Regions from separate parts of the Chryseobacterium tructae genome, predicted to be linked through region 1. Evidence: riboswitches for the same ligand, from Rfam matches in the RefSeq annotation. Region 1 holds a riboswitch; the other holds the start of a gene.
What was found. A riboswitch is a leader RNA that binds a small molecule or an ion and turns the genes downstream of it on or off. The one in region 1 is predicted to bind cobalamin.

Region 2: another riboswitch for cobalamin. It lies ahead of QWZ06_RS24460 (TonB-dependent receptor plug domain-containing protein); the one in region 1 lies ahead of QWZ06_RS06715 (acyl-CoA thioesterase).

What each region holds. Positions count from the first base shown of each region.
Region 1 is NZ_JAUFQR010000001.1:1,382,914-1,387,132, reverse strand. Features, by position in the region: gene QWZ06_RS06725 (serine hydrolase domain-containing protein) at 1-819, shown strand, start outside; gene QWZ06_RS06720 (hypothetical protein) at 867-1,664, shown strand; cobalamin riboswitch at 1,699-1,879, shown strand; gene QWZ06_RS06715 (acyl-CoA thioesterase) at 1,996-2,379, shown strand; gene QWZ06_RS06710 (HD domain-containing protein) at 2,548-3,138, opposite strand; gene QWZ06_RS06705 (XAC2610-related protein) at 3,140-3,838, opposite strand.
Region 2 is NZ_JAUFQR010000003.1:162,040-166,258, forward strand. Features, by position in the region: gene QWZ06_RS24455 (YncE family protein) at 1-590, opposite strand, end outside; gene QWZ06_RS24460 (TonB-dependent receptor plug domain-containing protein) at 587-2,629, opposite strand; cobalamin riboswitch at 2,743-2,929, opposite strand; gene QWZ06_RS24465 (cytochrome-c peroxidase) at 3,060-4,079, opposite strand; gene QWZ06_RS24470 (MbnP family protein) at 4,096-4,219, opposite strand, start outside.

The DNA of each region.
Region 1 (4,219 bases):
ACTTTCACGGCGGTTCTCATTCTTCAGCTTGTGGATCAGGGAAAAATTGATTTAAACAAAAAAATACTTGACTATTTACCGGATTACAAAGGAGAAGGCGGTTCTAAGGTGTCTATTCGTCAGCTATTGAATCATACATCCGGAATGAAAAATACAGATACAGCAAGAGACGAAAATTTTTTAAAATACGGATTGGGATTCTATAACAGACCCTACGAATTAAAAGAGATTGTCAATCAATTTTGTTCCAACCCTTTGGTTAATGAACCGGGAACAAAGTTTGACTACAATAATGGAGAATACATGATCCTTGGTCGAATCTTGGAGGTCGTTTATCAAATGACTTATGAAGAAATCCTGAGTCAAAAAATCCTTGTCCCTCTAAAAATGAATAATTCAGGACTTATTTCCCATTACAAATTGATAAAGAATCTAGCTACGCCATACTACAAGGACAAGAATCTTGATCATTTAATTCCAAATATTCCAATTTATGTGGGAGATTTTTCTGCTGCAGGTGCAATGTATTCCTGTACATCCGATTTAATCAAATTTAACAATGCTCTTTTTGATGATAAGCTTATCAAAAAAGAAACTTTAAACCAATTGTTAACTCCTGGTCTGGATGATTATGGATATAGTGTTTGGATTCGTGATATTGAAAAATACAAGCGAATGGAGCGGTATGGAAGAATAGCAGGTGCAAATTGTGTATGGTTCCATTATTTGAACAATGGTTTAAGTATTATTATTTTATCAAATACCAACCTGACTGACCTGGGGGATTATGCCTCAAAAATTGGGAAGGCTATTCTTTAAACTCGTCCATTAAATTTATATATTTGAACCATTAAATTTTTTTCATCATGATTTTCATAAACAAAGCATTCTACGTATCTGCTTTCAGTATTTTTTCTTTAGCCTTCGTGAAAGGTCAAAATAAAGTTCCTTTTGGTGTTGTAAAAGCTGAAGAAGGATATGCCAATGTACGTGTTCATAAGGATAACTACAGAAAAATTGTAGATAAGATCAGAATGCGTAAAGGCGATGTATTTGTTTATGTAAAACCTGCTCCGGGAGAAACGGAATGGATCTGGATCAAATATCCTGAAAAGCAAGATGATGACAAACCTTTTGTACGATATGAAACTCTTGACAAAGAAGGAATGGTTAACAAAGAACGTATTGCCTTTGTGGATCAACTTCCAGCCTATACCCCTTCCAAATCTAAGAATGGAAGATCATTGATCTTCACTGATAATTCCGATCCCAAAATTCCTACTGCACAAAGAAGTAAAGTCGTTATTGATGTTTACCCATCCAATGCCGGTTACCGTAAAAAGGAAAAAGATGCAGAAGGAAAACTTCTTACGATTGATAAAGTTAAACCGTGGGGAATTGGAAACGACCTTCCTGAAGGGATGACTGAAATCAAATCCATCAGACTTCAACAGCCCGGAAGAGGTTCTGTTTTTGTAAGAGAAGCCATCAAAAATATGTTCCAGCCTACTATGGACTTCAATAATGTGGGAGTGACCGCACTCGACAATGATAACATTTTTCTTTATATGATCAATGGTTCGGGAGAATATAGATATACGACTTTATGGACGATCAAAAAGGGAAGAGTAATCAGCCAGATTATTTATCATAATCCGGAATAAATTTATTAATTTTGCAGCCGAAAAAGTGTAACGCTTATTCATCATAGAAACTGGTTCTGTATAACCACAGATTAAAAGGGAACCGTGTGAAAATCACGGACTGTCGCGCAACTGTAAGTAACTGTAATCTTTATCAAAAGATCCACTGTGCGAGGCATGGGAAGGAGATAAAAGATGTTACAAGTCAGGAGACCTGCCACTTTCTTAAACAAGAAACTTTCGCGATTTGAAGTTTTATTGATCTGATGGATTGTTTCAGGGATTTCCAACGTTCCTGTCATCATTCTGTTGTTTTGATACTATTTCATTTCGCCTTAATTAATAATGAAATATGACTACAGAAGAAAGAATTGAAGCTGCCGAAACCAGAATCTTTAAAGCGGTATTCCCTAACACAACCAATCATTACGATACTCTTTTCGGAGGTACTGCCATGCAGCTTATGGATGAAGTAGCCTTTATTGCTGCGACCCGTTTCGCAAGAAAAAGGGTAGTAACAGTAAGCAGTGATAAAATCGATTTCAAAAAGCCTATTCCTGCAGGAACTATTGTAGAACTGATCGGAAAAGTCTCATACGTTGGAAAAACAAGTATGAAGGTAAACGTTGAAATCTACACTGAGCAGATGTATTCTTATGAAAGAGAAAAAGCAATCGTAGGTGATTTTACTTTTGTAGCGATTGATGAATTCAAGAAACCAATCCAGATACTATAAATAGAAAAGTTTCGGGCGGCCTTTGGCCGCCCGAAACTTTTTATGATATCTGTTTTACTCTCAATATCTCTGTTTTTACTGATACCAGAAGGACTAGACAAATGGCTTCCATACATTACAGAAGCAACAATAACATCCAACCTCCCTCTTCCAGCTTCCTAACTTAGATTATTTCAAAACTTTTTCTGTTTCAAGGCTTTTACTTAATAGTAGTTCAAAGGCCTCTCCCATTTCATCAGAAGCTCTTGTAATTGCATTTTCAAGCATATTTCTGATCTGCTTTTCCGTTACCCCCGCTTCCGTCCAGCTCTTTCCTGACGTATAAGAATTTAGGATAAAAGGCATAATTCTATCGATAGAACATGCAAAAATAGCATCTGGAGTAGCCTCCTCTTCAAACTCAAGCCATAGATTGAAAAATTCTGTACGTAAAGGCTCATCAAGAATCCCAAAGATCTTCTGTGCAGAAATCTTCTCTCTTTCAAACTTTCCTACCATAGCTGCTTCATCGAAAAGGAAAGTATCTCCTGCTTCAATTTCCACAAGGTCATGAATGGAAAGCATTCTTATGACTCTCAGCAAATCAATATCCGCACGGTTTTTCGCATAAGGATAAAGGATTTGCGCTAGAATAATGATCTGCCAGGAGTGCTCTGCTGTATTCTCTCTTCTGGAATCATCTGCATTATAATTTCTTCTCTGTACGTTTTTCAGGGCATCTACTGCCAGGATAAAATCGATCTCTTTCTGAATTTTCATCTTACTTTTCTCTATTATATTGATCTGATGGATACACCTTGGTTCTGGTTGTCCATTTATTGTTTTTCTTTTCTTTTATCGTAACTTTTACATAATCCTCATTGGTAAGGTCTTCTTCTTTTTCAAGAACCTTATCAAGTCCTTTATTAGGAATTACTTCAAATTCTGTGGTGAAAAGTCGGCAGCAGCCATCCTTTCCAAAGGTAATAATGCGCTTACGAACCGGATCTGTTTCAAAAAAATCAAAATTATCTGATCCCAACTCTGTAAGTTCTTTACTTTTTACAAACGACATTCTGGTACTATTGAATACATATACATCATAAGACGCTGAACTGTAATTCCCCATATTCCCATTTCTTATCGCCAGATCTTCGGTTCCGTCAAAATTGAAATCACCAAAAATCAGAGGGCTTTGCTCTTTCGCCAGCGGGATTATTTTTCCACGTTCCAATCTCTGTCCCTTTCCAAGATATAGCACCAGATTATCTGATGTAAAAGTTTGTACTTTGCTGTTTTTATTATCAAACAACTCCACTGTACCTTTATCCATACATTGATCATCAAAACAATTATTGATTGTAATAATGGCATCATAGTTTTTCGAAGCATCTTTTACCTCAAACTGATATTGCCCGAAACATAAAGGGCCTAATAATATAAAAGCAGATAAACTCTTGTAATAATTTAAAATATTCATGTTCATAGTAATATTGGATTCAAGTGTTTTATAAAAACGTCCAAACAAAAATACGAATCATAGTTCCTATTTCAAAACTCAGACGTATTAATATGATGATAAACAATAAGGACTAAATAATCACTGGTGAAACAATAAAGCCAAAGTACAGCTATTTGTATTTTGTTTTGAATCATTTTATAAATCCTAATTACCCATATCTTTTCTCATAAACTAATGGAGTACTACCTTGGAAGGATCTAAAATATTCTTACTATTCAATCTCAAAATAAAATTCTCGCGTTTTACTTCAAAAAATGGGTTGCTACTCCTTCCATTCACCAAAAAATCAATCAGTTTTCATACTATTTTTAATTTTTTGCTTCTAAAATCAATTGATCA
Region 2 (4,219 bases), on a different contig from region 1:
TATCCTCCGGAATTGGCAACAAATAATTGATTCCCTACAATTTCCATTTCTTCCGGCTGATATCCTACTGTTGCAGTTCGCTGAATGGTAAGGGATACCGTATCTATTTCTGCTACTTTTCCTTTGGGAGCCAGCGGGTTGATATCTACAGGTCCTGCATAACTGCTGGCATATGCTTTTCCATCTTTAAAGGTCATGTATCTGCAATTCTGTAAATAAATTGATTTGATATGCTTGGCGGTTTTGGCCTCCAGCACTTCGATAGTATTGGAAACATTAACTACAATGTATAGTTTACTTCCGTAGATTTTAATATCATTTCCTACATCCCCCAGTTCTTTTAAAACATTGGGATTGATCTCTGAATAGATATTTCTAAAATAGGTTCCTTTGGTATAATCAAAAAAATCAAGAGTGCATTTGTTGCTGCCCATATTTCCTTCATTCAATACATAGAATCCTTTTATTGCCGTATTCTCAACAGGGTTAAGCCCTTCCACAACTTCCATAGGAATAATGACATCATCGGTACGACAGGAAACAAGCGCAATCAATGTCAAAAACAGAAAATAAATATTTAGCTTTTTCATAAATTAAAGTTTAAAGTGAGTCTGAAGTTTCTTCCCGGCATAGGATAATTGAGTACCACATCATAATACTGGTTAAAAACATTATTCATTTCCAGATTGATTTTAAAAGGATGTCCGGCCAGGCTCAGTTTTCTCTGAATAGAAAGATCGTGGGTATACCAAGGCTGAATAAAATTATACTGAATATTATCCAGCTGCCCGTCATATCTTTTTCCTACGTAGATTGTACTGTAATTGAAGCTCCAGTCTTTATAATCAGCCATTAGGGTAAAGGATCCGCTATGCCATGGTGTATAAGGGATCTGTTCTCCATAATAAGTTTCTTTCTCTCCGGCATTATTTGTTATGTCCTGAGCCTTCTGATAGGTATACGATAATAATGGTCTAATTTTCACATTCCCCAACATCATTTCAGCCTGTACGTTTACATCCGCTCCAATGATTTCAACCTTCCCAAGGTTCACCATCATCCAACGAAACATATTGGTGGTTGGCACAGCCACAATTTTATCTTTTACTCTGTTATAATAGCCGTCTACTTTTACATAAAGACCTTTAAATAGGGAATGATCATATTTTTTCTGATAGGTAAACCCCACGTCATATTGATGAGTAAACTCAGGTTGCAGATAGGTATTTCCAACACTCGTATAGTACAGGTCATTAAAGGTGGGTAATCTGAAAATATTTTTATAGAAAGCTCTAAGGGTCAGCTCTGGTATTGCTTCCGGCTGATAGCTCATAAAGAAAGCGGGTGTCCATTCTCTCCTGTCATCAGGGCGCTTATTCATTTTTACTTCCTCAAAGGTAAATGTCCCTAAAAGGCTTCCTAAAAACTTAAACCTGTTCCATTGATAGGTAGAAGCTAAAGCTACAAGCGTAGTATAGCGGGTAGGATATGAAAAATTATACAAATTAGCATCCAGATTATTGTACTGAAAATCTCCATTCAGACTGACATCCCAATTAGGATTGATGGAGTATACATTGGAAGAGGAAAGATAAACCTCCCGTTGAATATAAGTATTGATGGCGGGCATCGCAGACTGAGACAATACAGTATCATTAAAATAAGTATAATCATAAGCAAACTTTGCCTTCAGCTGAGTTTCAAGCTTAGGAAACAGCTTTTTTCTGAAATTGGCCTGCACAAAATAATTTTCATCAAGCATTCTTGCTCCTCTTGCTTTGAAACGGTTCTTCACAATAGGTGCCGGAATACCTCGATTTGAAATATATCCATACCCACGTATATTCCAGCTTCCGTTATTTAAAGTTCCATTAAGAGCAGTTTCAAAGCGCTTTGCTTTAATGTCGGAGTCATATCTTTTGGAAATGGTATCAGAAGCAGTAGCTCCATTAGGATATTTCCTGCTATAATGGAATTTATAAAGACCATCACTTTGAAGGAATTCTGCACTGACACTTGCTGAAATTCTTTTGGAAATCTTTTGCTCTAAACGGAAAGAAGGATTAAATAAATCAATAGAAGCACTTTTTGCTCTGATCAAAAGATTGGTTTTCTTATTTCCTGTGAATACAGGCGTTTTGGGTTGCAAATAAATAGATCCTGATGATCCGAAGTCTTTTGCGGGCTGAAAAATTTCACTTTTCTGACCATTGTACAAGGAGATCTCTTCCAGATCATCCAGAGAGTACCTTCCCAAATCTACCAATCCGTTTTGAGCATTCCCCAACTGGATTCCATCATAGAAAACACCTACATGCTGGCTTCCCATACTTCGAATGTTGACCGTCTTCAAACCTCCCATGCCGCCATAATCTTTAATCTGGACACCGGAAAAATACCGTAAGGCATCAGCAACAGAATGACTGTTGAGCCTTTCGAGCTCTTCACCCTGTAAGACCTGCGCAGGCAAGATTTCTTTAAAGTTCTTTTTGTAAATATTGACCGTCTTTATGGCTTCTCCTTTAATACTGTCTTTTTTCCTGGTTTGGGAAAATAGAATTTGAGAAGTCAACACGAATACCGTGAAAACAGTTTTATGGAATTGAAATGTAGTTAGTTTTGCTATCATTAGCTCATTCATGGATCATGATGACGCTAATGGATATAAGAAAAGCAACGACAAAGCACAGCTGTCACTGCACAGAATCATTGTTGTCCTAAGCTTTATTCCACGAAAGCGTCAAACGTTTATTATTTCTGGCAGGTCTTCTGACTTACTCCATTTTTGAAATCCTTCCCATTCCTAAAAACAGTGGATGTATTCTTCAAAAACTTTGGTGCGGAGCTTACAGCAGCGGGTCTGTTCCGGATTTTCACCGGATTCCCTTTTAAGAGCTTATTATGGCTCACCAAATTCCGGCAAAGATATAAAATTCCCCCCAGATACGATGGTATGCAGAATAAAATGATTATCAATCAGTAAACATGAAAAATCCCGCCATAATGTGACGGGATTTAGACAATCAATTTTTGTTGAATTTTTCTGTTTTTAGCAATGATTATTTTTTCACAAATTCACGATCGCTCAGCGTTTTCATAAATAGGATCAGATTGGTCTTTTCCTGTTCTGAGAGAGGAATTCTGTTTCCATTATTTTTAAAAACAGGATCAAGATTATCTGCAGATAAGACTCCTTTATCAAAATAATCAAGAACCGCTCTTAGTGTTGGGAATTGTCCATAGCTTCCATAGGGTGCAGTATATTCTACATTTCGTAAAGAAGGAACCCGAAAACTCATATAATCTGCTGGGATTCCTGTAACTCTTCCCCGTCCGGCTTCATTGGTATCCGGATTTACAGGAAACCCGATATTTCTGAAACTTTGATCGGTAAACAATTCTGTACTATGACAACTCACACATTTCTGTTGAAAAGTCTGATATCCCAATGCTTCGTTTTCCGTGAAATTTTCTCCTTCTTTTCTTTTTACCTTATCATATTTGCTATTGGCAGAAATCAAAGTGTATTCATATTGGGCTATACTTTTATAAATTCTTTCAGCAGTAATGGTTTCGTCTCCAAAGGCTTTTCGAAAAAGATCTTTATACATCATATCATCTCTTATTTTTCCTATCACTTCCAGAATAGAAGACCCCATTTCTTCATGAGTGATAATAGGAACCAATGGCTGATTTTCCAATTGAAGAATATTGCCATCCCAATTATAAAACTTCATAAACAACATATTCTGAATAGCAGGTACATTTCGCAATCCTACTCTATTCTGAATTCCTATTCCCCGTGCATTATGATCTGCAAAGGCATTTCCCTGGATATGACAACTGGAGCAGGAAATACTATTATCTGCACTCAGCCTTTTCTCATTAAATAATTTTTCCCCCAACTCTATCCCATATTTTGTAGGTCTGTTAGAGTTCACCGAATTGTTTAGTTCCGGAAATCCAGACGGAATATTGAGCGAGACCTGTGGATTATCGCCAGAAATAGGTTCGTAACGATCGTTATTACAAGATATTAATAGAATAATAATGGCTAAAATGCTTAATCCTTTTTTCATTGCAGCAGAAAGAAGTTTAGTTTTCAACAGCACTCACTGAAAACATTCCGGAAATATCGCTTGAGCCGTTTCCACCGAGGTTATCAACAAATTTTACCATTTGGTTAGCAGTATGAATATTCGGAGTAGCATTGCCATCT